4 regions of the Agrobacterium burrii genome follow, and region 1 is predicted to be linked to each of the others. Evidence: predicted binding sites of a transcription regulator. Region 1 holds the regulator's gene; each other region holds the start of a gene.
The links. The regulator PhoB, encoded in region 1, activates phosphate uptake and scavenging genes when phosphate is short. The targets are predictions, from matches to a motif close to TGTCATNNANCTGTCAT.
Positions count from the first base shown of each region.

Region 2: the regulator PhoB is predicted to act here: its motif matches at 1,931-1,947, upstream of JZX89_RS01645 (esterase-like activity of phytase family protein).
Region 3: the regulator PhoB is predicted to act here: its motif matches at 3,350-3,366, upstream of JZX89_RS13450 (alkaline phosphatase).
Region 4: the regulator PhoB is predicted to act here: its motif matches at 1,703-1,719, upstream of JZX89_RS01110 (DapH/DapD/GlmU-related protein).

Region 1 is NZ_JAFLNA010000005.1:358,547-363,388, forward strand. Features, by position in the region: gene pstA (phosphate ABC transporter permease PstA) at 1-913, shown strand, start outside; gene pstB (phosphate ABC transporter ATP-binding protein PstB) at 928-1,743, shown strand; gene phoU (phosphate signaling complex protein PhoU) at 1,842-2,567, shown strand; gene phoB (phosphate regulon transcriptional regulator PhoB) at 2,599-3,282, shown strand; gene JZX89_RS12610 (GcrA family cell cycle regulator) at 3,576-4,112, opposite strand; gene JZX89_RS12615 (aspartate aminotransferase family protein) at 4,543-4,842, shown strand, end outside.
Region 2 is NZ_JAFLNA010000001.1:293,352-298,193, reverse strand. Features, by position in the region: gene JZX89_RS01645 (esterase-like activity of phytase family protein) at 1-1,880, opposite strand, end outside; gene hupB (DNA-binding protein HupB) at 2,234-2,509, opposite strand; gene lon (endopeptidase La) at 2,798-4,842, opposite strand, start outside.
Region 3 is NZ_JAFLNA010000006.1:174,614-179,455, forward strand. Features, by position in the region: gene JZX89_RS13435 (FtsX-like permease family protein) at 1-275, opposite strand, end outside; gene JZX89_RS13440 (ABC transporter ATP-binding protein) at 272-961, opposite strand; gene JZX89_RS13445 (hypothetical protein) at 966-1,430, opposite strand; gene JZX89_RS13450 (alkaline phosphatase) at 1,545-3,299, opposite strand; gene JZX89_RS13455 (TetR/AcrR family transcriptional regulator) at 3,476-4,069, opposite strand; gene JZX89_RS13460 (MFS transporter) at 4,191-4,842, shown strand, end outside.
Region 4 is NZ_JAFLNA010000001.1:187,726-192,567, forward strand. Features, by position in the region: gene ppx (exopolyphosphatase) at 1-1,000, shown strand, start outside; gene JZX89_RS01110 (DapH/DapD/GlmU-related protein) at 1,012-1,665, opposite strand; gene JZX89_RS01115 (hypothetical protein) at 1,840-2,187, opposite strand; gene JZX89_RS01120 (YunG family protein) at 2,292-2,639, opposite strand; gene JZX89_RS01125 (esterase-like activity of phytase family protein) at 2,800-4,158, opposite strand; gene JZX89_RS01130 (adenylate/guanylate cyclase domain-containing protein) at 4,311-4,842, opposite strand, start outside.

The DNA of each region.
Region 1 (4,842 bases):
CATCGTCATTGCTGATCCTGCCGTCATCGGTACCACGCGCACTGTCACGCTTCTGGCATCGGGCGATGTCGACAGCGCCTTCAAGGGCCAGGTCGATCTGACGGTGGATGAAGCCAACCGCCGTATCTCGAACCAGCAGCTCGGCTGGATGAACCAGCTTGCCGAAAGCGGCCAGCTCGGCAAACATTTCAATACCGGGATCTTCGTCAACGGCAATTCGAGCCGTCCGGAAGCGGCGGGTGTCGGCGTTGCCCTCATCGGCTCCTTCTACATGATGATGATCGTGCTGGTGCTTTCGCTGCCGATCGGTGTCGCAGCCTCGATCTATCTCGAGGAATTCGCCCCGAAGAACCGCCTGACTGACCTTATCGAAGTGAACATCAACAATCTGGCGGCTGTTCCCTCGATCGTCTACGGTCTGCTTGGCCTTTCCGTCTTTATCAACTTCATGGGCTTTCCACGCTCGGCCTCTCTGGTCGGCGGCCTCGTCCTGACGCTGATGACGTTGCCAACGATCATTATCGCGACCCGCGCCGCTTTGAAGGCCGTGCCGCCGTCGATCCGCGCTGCAGCACTCGGTCTTGGCGCCTCGAAGATGCAGACGATCTTCCATCACGTCCTGCCGCTTGCAATGCCGGGCATTCTGACCGGCACCATCATCGGCCTTGCCCATGCGCTGGGCGAAACGGCGCCGCTGCTCTTGATCGGCATGGTGGCATTCGTCGCGAATTATCCGACAACGCCGATGGATCCGTCCACGGCGCTGCCGGTGCAGATTTACATGTGGGCGAACGAAGCTGAACGTGCCTTTGTCGAAAGAACATCCGGCGCTATCATCATCCTGCTTTTGTTCCTCATCGTCATGAATGTTGGCGCAATCCTGTTGCGTCGCCGCTTCGAACGGCGTTGGTAGAGGGAGATTGAGCAATGAACATGTTGTCGGAAGCAGCAGTTGAAAAGGCGCTGGACAAGAAAATGAATGAAGTTACATACAAGATGATCGGCAAGGACGTTTCGGTTTTTTACGGCGAAAAGCGCGCGCTTTACGACGTTAACCTCAATGTCCGCGAGAACACGGTGACTGCGCTCATCGGTCCGTCCGGTTGCGGTAAATCCACCTTCCTGCGCACCTTGAATCGCATGAACGACACGATCGATGGCTGCCGGGTCACCGGCAAGATCACCCTCGACACCGACGATATCTACGACCAGGCGATCGACGTCGTGGAATTGCGTGCCCGCGTCGGCATGGTGTTCCAGAAGCCGAACCCGTTCCCGAAGACGATTTACGAGAACATCTCCTACGGTCCGCGCATCCACGGTCTTGCCCGCAACAAGGCGGATATGGACCAGATCGTCGAACAGAGCCTGCAGAAGGCTGGTTTGTGGAATGAGGTCAAGGACCGACTGCATGAATCCGGCACCGGCCTTTCCGGTGGTCAGCAGCAGCGTCTGTGTATTGCGCGCGCGGTTGCCGTCAGCCCGGAAGTTATCCTGATGGATGAGCCCTGCTCGGCGCTCGATCCGATCGCAACCGCCAAGGTCGAGGAACTGATCCACGAACTGCGCGCCAACTATACGATCGTTATCGTCACGCACTCCATGCAGCAGGCAGCACGTGTTTCCCAGCGGACCGCCATGTTCCACCTTGGTCATCTTGTCGAAGAAAACGAAACGGACAAGATGTTCACCAATCCGGACGACCAGCGCACGCAGGACTACATCATGGGCCGCTTCGGCTGATTTCCGGCCGGCGCTTTATCGAAACCGAACAAGACTGGTGCCTTTGCCGTGCCCCGCTGGCGTGTACGTGCATGAAGGCCAAGCCGGAGGATTAGACCATGACACAGACAACGACCCATTCGCATATTCTGTCCGCTTATGACGACGAATTGAAGTTCCTGACCCGCCGCATCGCCGAAATGGGCGGTCTGGCCGAGCAGATGTGCGCGGATGCCGTGCGCGCACTGGTCAATTCCGACGCTGCGCTGGCGCAGAAGGTTATTTCCGACGACGCGATCCTCGATCATTCCGAGCGCGAGATCGGCGACAAGGCCATCGTCACCATCGCCAGACGGCAGCCTGTCGCGGCCGATCTTCGCGAAATCATCGGCACGCTGCGTATTGCCGGCGATCTCGAGCGCGTCGGCGACCTTGGCAAGAACACTGCCAAGCGCGTTATCGCGGTTGCCGGCACCGGCGTGCCACGCAAGCTTGCCCGCGGTCTCGAACATCTGTCGGAACTGGCGCTGGTGCAGCTCAAGGAAGTACTTGACGTCTATTCCACGCGTTCCGCCGAGAAGGCCAACGCCATCCGCGAGCGTGACGAGGAAATCGACGCCATGTACACGTCGCTCTTCCGTGAGCTTCTGACTTACATGATGGAAGATCCGCGCAACATCACCACCTGCACGCACCTCTTGTTCTGCGCCAAGAACATTGAGCGTATCGGCGATCATGCGACGAATATCGCTGAGACAATTTATTACATGGCCACCGGCAGCCAGCCGGAGGGCGAGCGTCCGAAGGACGATAGTTCCAACACACTCGGTTCTGTGACCGAATAACAGACAAGCAGAAGCTTGCGGAGTTCAGCATATGGTGCCCAAGATTGCAGTTGTGGAAGACGAGGAAGCGTTGAGCGTCCTCCTTCGTTACAATCTCGAGGCTGAGGGATATGACGTCGACACGATACCCCGTGGCGACGAGGCGGAAATCAGGCTGCAGGAGCGTATTCCGGATCTTCTCATCCTGGACTGGATGTTGCCCGGCGTTTCCGGCATCGAGCTGTGCCGGCGCCTGAGAATGCGGCCCGAAACCGAACGCCTGCCCATCATCATGCTGACAGCGCGCGGTGAAGAAAGCGAGCGGGTGCGCGGTCTTGCCACCGGCGCCGACGATTATGTCGTCAAGCCGTTTTCGACGCCGGAACTTATGGCCCGGGTCAAAGCGATGCTGCGTCGCGCCCGTCCCGAGGTTCTTTCATCGGTGCTGAAATGCGGCGATATCGAACTGGATCGCGAAACCCATCGTGTTCACCGCAAAAGCCGCGAAGTCCGTCTTGGGCCGACGGAATTCCGCCTGCTGGAATTCCTAATGACATCTCCGGGTCGGGTGTTCTCCCGCTCGCAGTTGCTGGACGGCGTCTGGGGTCATGATATCTATGTCGATGAGCGCACCGTTGACGTTCACGTCGGACGCCTGCGCAAGGCGCTTAATTTTTCTCACATGCAGGATGTCATCCGCACCGTCCGCGGTGCCGGGTATTCGATGGAAGCTTGAGCGAAGCCGGGTTTGCAGCTTCAGTGAGCACAAAATCCGACCAAAAATCAAAAAGGCCCGACACCATTCCGGTTTCGGGCCTTTCGGTTTTGAACATTCCCTAAAAATGAAACTCCATCCGTTGAACGGCCAATCGACGGCCCGCGGGTATCCGGATTGTGTGGCAAGACACGGCGGTGATGGCGGAAACGGTCAGGCATGCCACTGGCGTATTTCCCAACCGGCCTGATTTTGTCAAAAAAAACGGGCCAGAAGGCCCGTAGTTTTTGAGTGCTGAATGCGTGCCGCAACACTCAAGCCTTACGGCGCTCACTGACCGGCTGATAAGCGAGCTTCGCATGGAACTTGCAATAGGGCGAGGATTCCAGCGCCTCGCAACCGCAGAAGTGGAAGTCATCCTTCAACGGGTCGCCGACCGGCCACTTGCAGGTGCGCTCCGTCAGTTCCGTCAGCGTCAGGCGACGGGAAATCGGCGTAACGACATTTCTGGAAGAAGGAACGTAGTCGAGAACTTCGGCGGTCTCGATGCCGATTTCTTCGTGCAGCGCTGTTGCCGCGTTCGAACGGGTGAGAATTCGGGCCGGCGCCGCATTGACGCGGCCCGCGAAATTTGTCGCGCGCGGGGCAGGTGCTGCTGTGCGCTTGGGCGCGGAGCGTGCCGAAGTGACCGGTCCGCCAGCCTTGACGCGTCCCGGCAGATTGAGACGGTGGACCTTGCCAATCACGGCATTACGGCTGACGCCGCCCAGCTGTGCTGCTATCTGGCTGGCGCTAAGTCCTTCGGCCCACAATTTCTTGAGTTTCTCGACCCGCTCGTCTGTCCAGTTCATGCCGCTTCTCCGCTTGTCGCGTATATTTCGGCAGAATCCATCTCCGTCTCGCGGGTGTGCCGCAAGCGTGGTTCCTACCGGATTTTAGGTGACTAGTTCCGCCGCAATGCAGTCTAGTAATTAGCGATTAACCTAGTGCCAGCCCGACTCCGTGGCAAGAGTCGCGGGAATCATCTGGAATCGATTTTCCGGTTTTCCCCAACTTGCTGGGGTGTTGAGTCAGAAAGGCAACACCTTGGGGCTCTCCCGCGGCTGCCTACTAGTGCTTGAGAAGCCCGGGAAACGCGGACTTTTGTTGACATCGGCAAACGAACTGACAATAGTGCCCCTGCCGCCGCGAGGCGGCATTTTTGATTTTCAGGCGAGGGATAACCCCGCGAGCCTATTGACAACCTTATGACAGCGCATCCGCGCAAGGAGTGATACAGCCATGGCCGAAGCCGGCGCGCCATTGTTTGATACGTTTTCAAGAGCCCCCCTGCGCTTCGAGCGCGGTGAAGGCGTCTGGCTGTTCACGGAGAGTGGCGAACGATATCTGGATTTTGCAGCCGGTGTTGCGGTCAATTCGCTGGGCCACGCCCATCCGCACCTCGTGGAAGCAATCAAGACGCAGGCCGAGAAGGTCTGGCACGTCTCGAACCTCTATGAAGTGCCGGGGCAGGAAAAGCTCGCCAAGCGGCTGACGGAGGCAACCTTCGCAGACAAGGTGTTCTTCACCAATTCCGGTGCT
Region 2 (4,842 bases), on a different contig from region 1:
GCGGTGATTTCAGAAAGGCCGACCCAGCCTGCCTCGGTCTTGTCGAGCTGGTAACGCACGGCGCCCCATTCCTTGGACTTGGGATTGTAGGAGACGAGCTTGACGAAGCCCTTCTCGTCCGTGCCCCATTCGCGCTGCATGGCCATCCACAGCGTTGCATCGTCGCCCTTACCGATCATGGTCACGCCTTCGAAACCGAAGCGGGTGTCGCCGGCAAGAAGTTCCTTCGGCAGCGCGATCTCAGCCTTGATTTCACCCTTGGCGTTGACGTTGTAGAGCGCGTGCGGAACGAGCTTGGCGCTGTCGCCTTCCGAGGCCAGCCAGAAGCCACCCTTGCCATCGAGCGTTATGCCTTCGATGTCGAGTTTCTGAGCAGCGATACCGTCGCGCTTGACGCGCAGCACGCTGGTGATGGTTGCGGGCGTCTTCGTTGCGTCGATGGTGTAAATCGACGGCTGGTTGCCATAAACCGAGTCGGAAACGGCATAAAGAATGCCGGGCTTTTCGGCATCGCCGACCAGGCCCGAAAGAGCGCCCCAGCCGATCGGCGCACCGTCGACGGTGGCGGAAACCAGCTGCGGATAGGCGGCCTCGCCTTCAGCGCGCTCATAAAGCATGACGTGCGAGCGAACGCCGCCATCCTCGATCAGATCGACTTCGTTCGCCGTGACAAGAAGATTACGCGACGGGATGGCGACGGCACCTTCCGGCGAAACGCCCGAAGGCAGGAGCTGCGTCAGTTCCGGCTCTTTTCCGGTGTCCTTGTAGACGGCGACGACAGAAGCACGCTCGGCGAGCACGAAGAAATATTTCTGACCGCCGAATGTTGCCGCTTCCAGACCTTCCGGCTCGATGCCCTTGGCCTTGGAGCGCTTTTCCGGATAGTGGCCGATGGCCGCAACAGCATGCTCGAGCGAGGAGCCGGCCTCATAGAGAAGCTTGCCGGTCTTGTCGAAGATGGTGAAGCCGCGCGAACCGCCCTGCCAGTCACCTTCATTGGCGATGACGATACGGTCATTGTCCAGCCACTTCACGGCGTCAGGCTCGCGCTTGCGGCCTTCCTGCTTGTCGGTGAACTTCAGCTGGCCGTCGCTCTTGGTGTCGATGCCTTCGAGATCAACCTTGCCGGCGGAGAAATGTGACTTCACCGTACCGGTCTTGCCGTCGAGAATGACGATATGGTTGTTTTCCTGCATCGTCAGCGCGATCTCGCCATTGGCGTTGATCGAAACGAATTCCGGCTCCGGATCTTCCGGGGCGATTTCGGCAAGGCCGGTCAGTTCGATCTTCTTCAACGTCGCGCAGTCGGCAACGCCGTTCTTCAGACCGACCGTTACCAGATAACCGGCAGGCATCTGCGGCAGAGCGCCTTCGTTCACGTCTTCATCGCGTTCGTTTTCGATCGCGATGGCGGCAAAGGTCTTGTCGGGAGAAATGGCAACCGAATCTGGCTGGCCGCCAAGATCACAGCTTGCCTCGATCTTCTTGGTGGCGATGTCGACCGTGACCAGCTTGCCGGACGGCTTGGCGCGGTTTTCCGACGTGTTGACGCCGGCCAGAACCTTGACGCCGGCAACGGCAACCGAGGTCGGCTCGCCTTCGAGCAGCAACGCGCCGCCGGCCTTGGGGGCCTTGGCGTCGGTGATATCGATGAAGCCAATGCCGCCAAGCGGGCTGTCCGAATAGATCAGCGTCTTGCCATCTTCGCTGGCAGTGACGATTTCAGCCGACGTGACGGACTTGGCGTCCTTGTCCGCGGGCAGATTTTTCGCCACCGGGAAAGATGCGATGCGGTTGAAAACCGGCTCGGCAGCGGCCGGGAAAGCTGCGGATGTCAGCAGCGCGGCAGTCAAAGCCATATGAGAAAATCGGAACGCCATTATAATCCCCCTTGGGTCCAGAAATACCTCATGGCTTCTGCGTCAAAGACATGACAGTGGGATGACATTTCCTGTCGGGTGAATCAAAAAGCCCGGCCGTGAAGGCCGGGCTTTCCTGTTTATGCGCACATTCCGTGTATCGAAACGCCGTGTTTCCGGATGGAAGCTACACAGCCACGTATCGACACTTTCAATCCACACCATACTGGCCGAGAAACTGGTCTGCCCGAAAGACACTTTCGAAAGACCGCCCTCTTCATGCCTGCTGATGGTGCGAGCGCGTCAAAACATGTTTCCTCGTGAACCTGAAAAACCGTATGCCCGCCGCCGGGCATCACGGTCTTCCGGAAACCTTACGAGTTAACAGCGTCCTTCAGGCCCTTGCCTGCGGAAAACTTCGGTACGTTGCGAGCCGGGATATCGACTTCAGCACCCGTGGAAGGGTTACGACCCTTGGAAGCTTCACGGCGGCTAACGGAGAAGCTGCCGAAGCCAGCGAGGCGGATGTCGCCACCGCTCTTCAGTTCGTTCTGTACGGTTTCGAATACGGCATCAACAGCGGAAGCAGCATCTGCCTTCGTGAGACCAGCCTTTTCGGCAACAGCAGAGACGAGCTCGTTCTTGTTCATGTTTCCACCCCTTTCAATGGTTTGAAACGACTAAAATTAAGCCGGCGCAGAATACATTTGCATCCGCGCGCAGCAACTCAAAAGCGCTGGAATCGCCTGAAAAACAAGGGGTCTACGGGGTTTTTCACAAAAAAGGCCGACATTTCTGCCGGCCTTCCACATATTCGTGCCAATTTGGCATCACTTGCGCGGGGCGGAACACCGCCTCTTGTCTTCCGACACCTAACACATTGATTCTATGCATCGCCTTTGCGAAAACCGATTCCGGCTTCCGCGCGGATGCATGTATCAATGCGCGATCGTCTGGCCGCCGTCGTCGACGCCTTCGACCGTAGCGATCACCGGCGTTTCGATGCTGCCATCCCACTCGATGGGCTCCGGCGTGCGAAGAAGCGCGTGTGCGATGACCTCGCCCATGCGCGAAACCGGGATGATCTCCATCTCGTTCTTCACATTGTCCGGAATCTCCGCCAGATCCTTGGCGTTTTCTTCCGGGATCAGCACCTTCTTGATGCCGCCGCGAAGCGCTGCGAGCAGCTTTTCCTTCAGGCCGCCGATGGGCAACACGCGACCACGAAGCGTGATCTCGCCCGTCATCGCCACATCCTTCGAAACCGGAATACCGGTCATGATGGAGACAATGGCGGTTGCCATGGCGACGCCGGCTGACGGACCGTCCTTCGGGGTAGCACCTTCCGGAACGTGAACGTGGATGTCGCTCTTGTCGAAGCGCGGCGGCTCGATGCCGAAGTCCACGGCGCGCGAACGGACATAGGATGCCGCCGCCGAAATGGATTCCTTCATCACTTCCTTGAGGTTGCCGGTGACCGTCATACGGCCCTTGCCCGGCATCATCACGCCTTCGATGGTGAGCAACTCACCGCCAACTTCCGTCCAGGCAAGACCGGTGACGACACCGACCTGATCTTCGCGCTCGGCCTCACCGTGGCGGAACCGCGGAACGCCCAGATAATCCGGAACATTGGCGGCGGTGACTTCCACGGATTTGGTCTTGCCCTTGATGATCTCGGTGACGGCCTTTCTGGCAAGCTTCATCAGCTCGCGTTCGAAGCTGCGTACACCCGCCTCGCGGGTATATTGCTGGATGACGATCATCAGAGCGTCATCGCTGACCGAGAACTCTTCCGGACGCAGGGCGTGTTCCTTGATCGCCTTCGGCAGCAGGTGACGCTTGGCGATTTCGCGCTTTTCGTCTTCCGTGTAACCGGCGATGCGGATCACTTCCATGCGGTCCATCAGCGGGCCGGGAATATTCAGCGTGTTGGCCGTGGTCACGAACATCACGTCGGACAGGTCGTATTCCACTTCAAGGTAATGATCCATGAAGGTGGAGTTCTGTTCCGGATCGAGAACCTCCAGCAGTGCGGACGACGGATCGCCACGGAAATCCATGCCCATCTTGTCGATTTCGTCGAGCAGGAACAGCGGGTTCGCCTTCTTTGCCTTCTTCATCGACTGAACGATCTTGCCCGGCATGGAGCCGATATAGGTACGGCGGTGACCGCGGATTTCCGCTTCGTCACGGACGCCACCCAGCGCCATGCGGACATATTCGCGGCCGGTCGCCTTGGCGATCGACTTGGCGAGCGAGGTCTTGCCGACGCCGGGAGGACCGACGAGGCACAGGATGGGGCCGCGGATTTTCGTGGCGCGTGCCTGCACGGCCAGATATTCGACGATGCGTTCCTTGACTTTGTCCAGGCCGAAATGATCCTGATCGAGGATCGTCTCGGCGGCATTAAGGTCCGTCTTGACCTTCGACTTCTTGCCCCAGGGCAGGCTGAGCAGCCAGTCCAGATAGTTGCGCACGACCGTGGCTTCCGCCGACATCGGGCTCATCTGACGCAGCTTCTTCATTTCCGCTTCGGCCTTTTCCTTGGCCTCCTTGGAAAGCTTGGTCTTGGCGATGCGTTCTTCCAGTTCGGCCATCTCATCACGGCCGTCCTCGCCGTCACCGAGTTCCTTCTGGATCGCCTTCATCTGTTCGTTCAGGTAATATTCGCGCTGGGTCTTCTCCATCTGGCGCTTAACGCGCGAGCGGATGCGCTTTTCGACCTGAAGCACGGAAATTTCGCCTTCCATGAAGCCGAGCGCTTTTTCAAGCCGCTGCTTCACGCTGACGGTTTCCAGCATTTCCTGCTTTTCGGTGATCTTGATCGACAGGTGCGAAGCAACCGTATCGGCCAGCTTCGAATAATCGTCGATCTGGCCGGCGGCGCCGACAACTTCGGGCGAAATCTTCTTGTTGAGCTTCACATAGCTCTCGAATTCCGAAACGACGGAGCGCGACAGCGCTTCGATCTCGACCGGGT
Region 3 (4,842 bases), on a different contig from region 1:
CGCGGATCGGCGGCAAGTCTGGTGAGGACGGCGCCATCCACGAGCGGCAATGGCGCCGCCTGCAGGAAGATGGATGAGAGGATCAACTGTGTTTCGCTGCCGGCAGCACCAACAACAAGGTCGAATTTATCGGCGGCGCGGGCGCTGCCGAGACGCAAAGACCTTTCCTGCAAGGTGACGGCCACACCGAGCGCGGTGGCCAGCGCCACCAGCAGAACCACGACGGCCCCGCCCAGCCACAGGCGACGCAGGTCGGCCAGGATGAAGCCGATCATGCTGCGATCTCCTTCGCGTCAGTATCGGCAACGACACGGCCGCCACTGAGTGTCAGACGCCGGTCAAGGCGACCGATCAGATGCTGATCGTGGCTGGCGACAATCAGCGTGCTGCCGGTGCTGGCGGCAACGGCAAGCAGCAGGTCGCCGACAGCCTCGCCGCTGTCGAGATCGAGGCTGGCGGTCGGTTCGTCGGCAATGATGACGCCGGGGCTGCGCAGCAGCGCCCGGGCGATGGCAACACGCTGCATTTCACCCCGCGACATGGTCTCGACATGCTGCCCGGGGCGCTTGAGGCCAACGGTCGCAAACAGGGATTCCGCACGCTTTATAAGCTCTGCATTTGCCACACGCGACAGGCGGGCGGGTAACAGGATGTTATCCAGCGCAGACAGGCCGGGAAAAAGATGAAATTCCTGCATGACGAGGCCGATATTGGCAGCCCGCCAATGGTCGCGACGGCCCTCGGACAGATCCGCAATGTTCCCGTTCCCCCAAACGACGCGGCCGGTCTTAACGCGCTCAAGGCCGGCGATGATGTTGATGAGGGTGCTCTTGCCCGAGCCGGAACCACCCGTCAGCGCCACGTGGCTTCCGGCAGTGATTTCCAGATGGTCGATAACGAGAACCGGGGCAGCCAGTCCGGGAAAGGACACGGCAAGATTTTCTATCTTCAGAGGCAGCATGGTCTCAAACCGTCGCGTATTCTGCCTGGCGAATGCGCAGGAGACTGACGAAGCCGGTGTCCGGATCGGTCCAGGAACCCGTTTCCAGCGTGCCGCGCACTTCGATCGTCTGGCTGGGCTGGGTAAAGGTCTGCTTTTCGCCGAGATAGACGACGACAATATTGTCCGGCCAGTCTGAATCGGTGGAGCAAAACGGGCAGATCGACATGGGTATTTCGGTGAGCACGAAAAAATGCGCCTCGGCCTTCAGCGGCGGCGCCATGAAGCCGCGCATGGCGACCTCCTTGCCGTTCAGCTGCTTGACCTTTTCGGAAAATTCCAGCCCGAGAACGGTGACCTTGCCATAAAGCTCGTCGAAGGTGATGTCGCTTTTCGCCTGCGCCCGCGTGCCGGCGGCCAGCAGCGGCAGACCAGCAATGAGACCAAGGGTCTGGCGGCGATTGAACCGCGCCGGATCAGTCCTGCTCATGATCATTTTCCTTCTTGAAAGGTCTTTCATCGTCAACCGTCATGACCGGCAATGCAGGACCGTCAATGACGGCAAGGGCACGCCATGGTGGCGCGCCCCTGCCCTGCTCAGATATTAGTTGGTCTGCTTGGCGCCGAGAGCGAAAGCCTCTGCGAGACCCTTGTAGACATCGCTCTGCTCCATATAACCGCGGAAGCCTTCGGCACCGGGTCCTTCGGCCTGCAGCACGACGTCATCAACCGCGTGTACGCCGCTGTCGGAGCTCTTCGGAATGATGCCGGTGACCAGCACGGCACCGGGAACATCCTTGTACTGCTCGTTGGCGATGTATTCCTTCTTTTCGTTCTGGATAGCCGGCGCAAACGGGCCATCGAGCTTCGGACGGAAGGTTTCGTAATGATCCGGACCGTTATTGGCGTTCAGGAACAGACGACGCGAAACATCGACCTTGTCCGGATAGCCGTCGCCGTCCTTGTCTTCATAGTTCGGGAAACCGGCTTCGGCATAGGTGCCGACCTTTTCACGCATGTCCGTACCGGGCTTGTCATCATCGACAGTACCGATGATGGAAACGCCGTGGGTATGGTCGCCGGTGACGATGATCAGCGTATCGGGGTTCTTGGCCGCAAATTCGCGGGCAACGCCGATGGCCTTGTCGAATTCGATCGTGTCGACGACGGCGCGATCCCAGTCGAGCGGATGCGACATCTTGTCGACGTTCGCCGCTTCGACCATCAGGAAGAAGCCTTCCGGGTTCTTCGACAGGCTGTCGAGCGCAACCTTGGTCATTTCAACCAGACCCGGTTGGTCCGGGAACTTGCCCGTGGTGCCCTTTTTCAGGAACTCGCGGTCAAGCGTGGTATCCATGTTGCCGGTGTGGAACAGGCCAAGGATCTTGCCGGTATTGGTGCCGGCAGCCGTTGCGAGTTCAGCCTTGCTGGTCGCCAGCGTGTAGCCCGCTTCCTTGAACAGGGCGATATAGTCCTTGTCGTCCTTGCGCTTGGAACCGGCGGTTGCCTGCGGCAGGAAATAAGCGGAACCGCCGCCGAGAAGCACATCAGGCTTCACGTCGAACAGCATGCCGTTGATGTCGGCCTTGTCGCCACGCTTGCGGGTATGGGCAACGACGGCAGCCGGCGTCGCATCCTGAACTTCGGCGGTGGAGATGATGCCGATCGACTTCTTGGTCTGGCGGCGCAGGGCTTCAGCCAGCGTTTCGACCTTCGGATCGTCGAGCGAGGCCGGAGTGCGGTCGGCATAAACGCCGATGGCGTTCACGGCGGTCTTGTGGCCGGTCATGTAGGCCGACATGGTGTTGGCGCTGTCGGTGGCGACGGCATCGGTGGCGGAGGTGCCGATGAAGGCAACCGGCGGCACGTCATCCATGTTGAGACGGCCATTGGCCTTACCCTCGGTCATGCCCTTGGACATGATGCGGGCGGCGGTGCGATGTGCTACCGACAGACCGTCGGCGATCAGGAAGATCACATTCTTGGCCTTCGCCTGGGCAGGCGTGCCATAAACCGTCCAGGTCACGTTCTTGGTTTCGGAACCGGCCGAAACTTCAACCTTGTAGTCACCGGCATTGGCGAGCGTGATGCCGCGCAGGATGACGGCCGAACCAAGAACCTTGTCCTTGTTCTTCTCTTCGGCAACGAACTCGACGTCCTTGCCGAGAACAGCCTTGTAATCCTGGCCGTTGACGGTGATCTTGACGTCTTCCGGCTTTACGACGGCGTCGAATTCCGCTTTGAAATCAAACGGCGAACCGGTCAGGATCGTAGCACGATCAAGCGGATAGACCTCGGCAGCCTGAGCGGCGCCGGCAAGAAAGGTCGTAGCGACCAAAGCAGCAACAATTTTGCGCATATTCCCCTCACGAGACATGTGAAAACCACAGCCTCTCCTAGACCCGCCATATGACAGTTGGATGACTTGTTGATTGCCATGTCGTGAAAGCTTGCGCTGACGGGGAAGCTATGAGGTGGGCGCTCAAGACGCCGCCCTCCCTTCAGTCCAGAGGTGCACGCCTGAACGGACGCGCATCAGCCTTTGTGAATGCGCAATCCTTCAAGCAAGGTGCGGAAGCTCTCAACCGCCCGTTTGGAAGTCGTCTCAGGATCGTCGGAATTGGCGATCCACTGGGCGGCGCTGCTGCTTGCTGCGTTGATGAAACGGGCACACGCCTCCGGGTCGATATCGGTGATTGTCCCTTCCTGCTTCAGCACATCAAGGCTTCGCGCGACGGCGGAGATACAGCCATTGGCATTTGGCCAGCGAGAGGGATCACCGAGCACAGCCGGTCCATCGCGAAACATGATCCGCTGTATTTCCGGCTCAAGAGCCATGCGGACATAACCGACATTCTCATCGATGAAACCGTCCCACCGGGTCGCGGCTTTCGACGAAATCTCGCAGAGCCTTTTCGTCATCTCCGCGTCGATCTCAGCGACAACCGCCAGCAGCAGGCCCTTTTTATCACCGAAATGGTGATAGAGCGCGCCACGGGTCAGCCCCGCCTCGGCGGTGAAGTCGTCCATCGACGCTTCAGCATAACCGATGCTGCCAAATGCCTTGCGACCGGCGGACAGAAGCTTTGCCCGTGTCTCGGCAATCATTTCACTGCGGGGTTTGCGCATTTTTTCTCCGTAGTCCACATACATCACGTATATTAGTTGACATACGCGACGTATGCAATTATTTCATTCACATACGCCACGTATGTGTGTGGTGGATACTCCCTGAAGAAGGTGCATCCCGATGTCTAATCCATACAGAGAAATTTTTAAGGCTCCGGGCGCGAAGGGCTTTTCCGCCGCGGGCTTCTTCGCCCGCCTGCCAATTGCGATGGCGCCGATCGGTATCGTCGCCATGCTTTCGCAGACCCATGGCGAATATTGGCTTGCCGGCGCCGTCTCGGCAACCTTTGCACTCACCAATGCCGCAGCCGCACCGCAGATCTCCCGCCTGGTGGACCGCAAGGGCCAAAGCAAGATCCTCATCCCGGCCACCATCATATCGGTCATCGCTTTTGTGGTTTTGATCCTCGCCACGAACCAGAAGTGGCCGGTCTGGACCCTGTTCCTTTCAGCCTTCCTCGCCGCCGCCATGCCCAGCATCCCCGCCATGATGCGTGCCCGCTGGACGGAAATCTTCCGCGACCGGCCAGAGCTGAACACCGCCTTTGCCTTTGAATCCGCCGCGGATGAGCTGGTTTATATTTCCGGCGCGTCGCTTTCCGTCGGGCTTGCGGTCTCGCTTTTTCCGGAAGCGGGCATGATGATCAGCACGGCGTCGCTGGCGCTCGGCACCTTTGCCTTCCTGCTGCAGCGGTCGACGGAACCCAAGGTGCGCCCGGTTGAAGGCGACAAACGGCAGCAATCAGCTATACGGCTGCGGCCGGTCCAGATCA
Region 4 (4,842 bases), on a different contig from region 1:
CGAGCAATCGGACGGCTCGCTGGAAAAAGCCGTGACCATTGCCAGAAAACACGTCAAATCCTTCGCCAAGCTGCTGGCGGCAGGCGAGGGGCGCACCTTTTATGCCGTGGGCGGCACCTGGCGAAACATCGCCAAGCTGCACATGGAGATCACCGGTTATCCGCTGCATATGATGCAGGGCTATGAATTGCCGCTGGAGGAAATGCTGAATTTTCTGGAGGAGGTTATTCTCTCCAGAGACAGCAAGGATCCGGCCTGGCAGGCAGTTTCCAAGAACCGCCGTTCGCTTCTGCCCTTCGGCGCCATCGCCATGCGCGAGGTTCTGAAGGTGATGAAGCCGGCAAAGATCGCCTTCTCGGCGCAGGGTGTGCGCGAGGGTTATCTCTATTCGCTGCTGACGGAAACGGAGCGGGATTCCGATCCGCTGCTGGTCACGGCTGACGAACTTGCCATTCTGCGCGCCCGCTCACCGGAACATGCGCGTGAACTGGCGGACTGGAGCGGCCGTACCTTTCCTGTCTTCGGCATCGAAGAGACGGAAGAGGAAAGCCGTTATCGGCAGGCGGCCTGCCTTCTGGCCGATATCAGCTGGCGCGCCCATCCGGATTATCGCGGCCTGCAGGCGCTCAACATCATCGCCCACTCTTCCTTCGTCGCGATCACCCATCCGGGCCGCGCCTATATTGCGCTCGCCAATTATTACCGTTTCGAGGGATTGAACGACAACGGCACCACCCAGCCGCTTGCCGCCATGGCGGGCGACCGGCTGCTGGAGCTCGGCAAGTTGCTCGGCGGCTTGCTGCGTGTCGTCTATCTGTTCTCGGCCTCGATGCCGGGCGTTGTCGACCACCTGAAATTCCGCAAATCCACCAATCCCGATCTCGATCTGGAATTCGTGGTGCCGCACGACTATTGCGATTTTGCCGGCGAGCGTCTGGACGGGCGTTTGCAGCAGCTGGCGAAGCTGACGGGCAAGCGGCTGGCGTTCGTGTTCGAGTAAAAAGAGTTTTATTATGCGACAGGCGTTGGTGACGGCGACCAGCGCTCGCAAAAGGCTTCGATATCGCTTGACTGAAAATCGGCAAGCCGCGCCATGATCGTCTCGAACGGCCAGTCCCACCACGCGATGGCGGCAAGCTGCTCCGCGATGGATCGGGAAAATCGCTCGCGAATGACTTTCGCGGGAACACCGCCAACGATGGTGTAGGGCGGCACGTCCTTGGTGACGACCGCGCCGGCTGCCAGCACGGCGCCGTCTCCAACCTTTACACCCGGCAAGACAATAACCCCGTGTCCAATCCAGACATCGTGACCGATGACGGCGCGATCTTCCTTCCGCTGAGCGAAAAAGGCGTCGTCGCGAACAGCATCTGCGCAGTAATATTCCGGGCAATAGCTGAAACGATGCATCGATGGCCGGTCCATCGGGTGGTTCGGGGCACCTATCCTGACTTCCGCGGCGATGGCGGAGAACTTTCCGATTGTCGCATCACCAACCATGCAGCGGGGTCCCAGATAAGAGTAATCCCCGAGTTCAACATTGTGCAGTGAGGTATCCGCCAGAATTTCACAGCATTTGCCGATGCCTGAATCCCTGATGCTCGCTGTCGAATGGACAACGGTTTCTGCGATCTTTGGGCGATTGAATTGCGCGGTCGAATCCATTTCAGTCTCCGGATTTGCGCCTGCCTATCCGGAGATGATGAAGGGCTTGTGACGGTAGCTCTCCAGAGGAGCCCGGTTACACCGGCTGCTCCTGTTAAAGATCAATTCTGTGCGTCACTCGTGTCGTGCAAAACCCTGTCTTCAGACAGAAAGTCAGGCAGAAGGCCTGTGCCGTCAGTCGTGAGATTCATCCGCCTTCGCCTGGCTCTTGCTCCAGTAATGATCGGATATGTTTTGCGCATTCCGGATGATGTGGGATGCGACTTCAGGGTCCCCGCCTTCGAATGTTTCTCCGTCGGCTCCGCATATCCGCAGGAAGAGCTGCTGATGCGCGGTAGCGACAAAATATTCATAGGGAGGAGGCTCAATATCGGAGCCAATGGCCTGGAGTTCTTCGGCGGCCTTCGTGCTGGCGCGCTCAAGCGCCGCGTAAATTGCAGCCATCATCGCTTCTTCTGTTTGTTCAAATATATCCTGAGCTTGCTGTTCGGCAGGTGTCAGGATGGGGCAGCTGTCATTCACGGGGCATTTCTCCTCTTGGTGCGCCTCGTTTCGCTGCCCGATCATATCTCATGGATTGTGTCCGCATTGCGGGAAAAGCCGGGATCAATACATTTTTAAGTGGATTAACCGTGCCCCAGCGCCTTCCTGATGCAGGCGCTGAGATAGGCATATTGTAGTGGCGTGATCTTTGTCATCGCTTCGGTGCGGGTGGCGGGCCTGTCCTGATAACCGACGGGGATATCAAACTGGGCGAAGGTGAAATCCCAGCGAATGTCATCGACGATATTGTAGAAATGGTCGGTGCCGCTGACGGCGGTTTTGGCGATCTCGCCGCCGAAAATATCCTGAACTACCAGCGCGGTGACGCTGCCTTGTCCCCGGGCGGGGTTTTCCCGCGACCACAGGCTGCTGGTCTCGCCCGACCAGCTTTTTCTCAGCGCGTAATAAAGTCGTTCGGCATGATCCTGCATGAAGGGGGTCTTTCCCGTTTCGGAGCCGGGTTCCGGGTCAGGCATGAATAGAAAAAAGCGGAGCGCCGCGCCTTTTCTGGAGGCTGCAAGGACGCTCCGCCCTGTTGAATATGCGCCGGAGCGCGGGCGGTGCCGGAAACGAATTCCGGCACCGTTTTTCTTACTTGGCGTCGAGCAGGTCCTTGACTTCCAGCAGGACGAATTCGTTATCATCCGCCTTGTCCAGCGCACGGCCTGCCGAGAAGGGCAGGTTGTTGTCGTTGCCGACGATGATATGCGTGGCGTCAACGCGGTCGACATTCTCGATGGTGACGAAAGGCATGTCGTAGAAACCGTTGCCGCCGCCCTGACGCTTCTTGTTGTCAGGATCGGAGATTTTCAGAAGGTCGATATAGCCGATCTTGCGTGCGGCTTTGCCGACATTGGCGTCGTTGAATTCGATCTTGTAGATACGCTTGACCTTGGAAGCCCGGGCGAAGCAGTCCGCAGCTGGAGCCTTCGGGTCGGCGCAGGCCTTGTCGGCGGTGCCGGCACCATTGTCGCGCTCGATGACGAGAGCCGTCGCGTCGTCCAGCATGTTGAAGTCGCCGATCGCCTCGCCGCCTTCCGCCAGCGGATAAAGCCAGGTGCGGCCGGTCCACTCTTTCTTGGCGGTGTCGAGTTCGATGATCCGCAAGCCGGTCGAACCGTCTTCGGTTTTCTCGACCTGGCCATCGGCAGTGTAGAGCGGGCCTTCCAGCAGACCGTAGAGCTTCGAACCGTCCTTGGAGAGCGCCATACCCTCATAACCGCCGGAGCGCTTCAGATTGAAGGCAGGCATTTTCTGCGTCGGGTTGCCCGGCAGCGCGAGAGTCGGGTGATCGGGAGACTTCACCTCGATGTCGCCGGCCTTGGTGGCGATGACGTCGGTCAGCTTGCCGTCACGGGTGAATTTCAGGATGTACGGACCGAATTCCTCGCCCACCCAGAAACCGTCGGCAACCGGCTGAATGGATTCAACGTCGAAATCGGCGCCCGTCAGGTAACGCTTCGCGGTGCCTTCCAGAACAATCGGGAACGGCGCCTTCATGTCCGGGTCGGAGAGAAACACGGTTTCAAGCGCGTTGACCTTGCCGGCGTCCCAGTCGAACTTCAGATGGTGAAGCATCAGCATGGCGTCGCTGGAATTCAGCTTGGAACCGAAACCGTTGTCGGAAAGGCTCCAGAAGCTGCCGTCGGCCATGGCCTTGATGCCGGAAAAGCCCTGCATCGGCTGGCCGTTGAACGGCATCGAAAGACCGGTCGGGCGAACGCCGTCCTTGCCGGGCACGGTGCCGAGACCCTCGGCGCGCTTGCGGTCGGCCGTCGTGAACTTGGCGGAGGTCTTGAGATACTCCGGCGCATCGGCAGGCGCTGCGATGATGGTGTTGGCCGGCAGAATGGCGTGAGAGACCAGCTTTGCCGGAAACTCCTTCTCAGCGGCGTGAGATGCAGTGGCGAGCGCGAGAACCGCGCAGGATGCGAAAAGAATGTGCTTCATGGATAAGACCCCTCGATACCTGTTGAAGACAGGATTGAGGCGATAGGGTCGTCGCATGACAGAGAGGTGATCGTCGTTTGAAGCTTTGATGAATTTTGATTACGGCTGCTGCATCTAAACAGAATGGCACGGCTTCTTCCAACCAATTGCCCTTAGGCGGCAGGGGCCTGATATTGGCTGAGCGTGCATACACCCAGCGTTTGGCCACGGCCCTTGACCGCATGCTCACCGAGATATTCGCTGCGCACACCCTTTGGAAGCACCAGCTGATGGGCAAGGTCGGCGGAAATCAGCACCGGGTGGCCGAGCATCTTGCTGAGTGATTCGAGCCGCGAGGTCGTGTTCACCGTATCGCCGAAATAGGTGATCTTGTGGTGATCGACGCCGATTTCCGCTGTTATGACCGGCCCGCCATGGATGGCGAAGCGCAGGCGCGGCACTTCGCCGAATCGGGAAATCCACATGTCGCGTTTTTCCTCGATGGTCGCCAGAATATCGAAGACGCAGCGCACGCAGGCCGCCCGCCTGATCGCCATGTGATAAGGCCAGGTGATGATGGCGGCGTCGCCGATATAGTCATCGATGACGCCGCCGTGTTTTCTGACCGGTGCGGCATAGCTTGCGAAGATTTCGCCGAGAAATTCCTGGGCCTTCAGGTCGCCATTGGTTTCCGCAAAGGAAGTG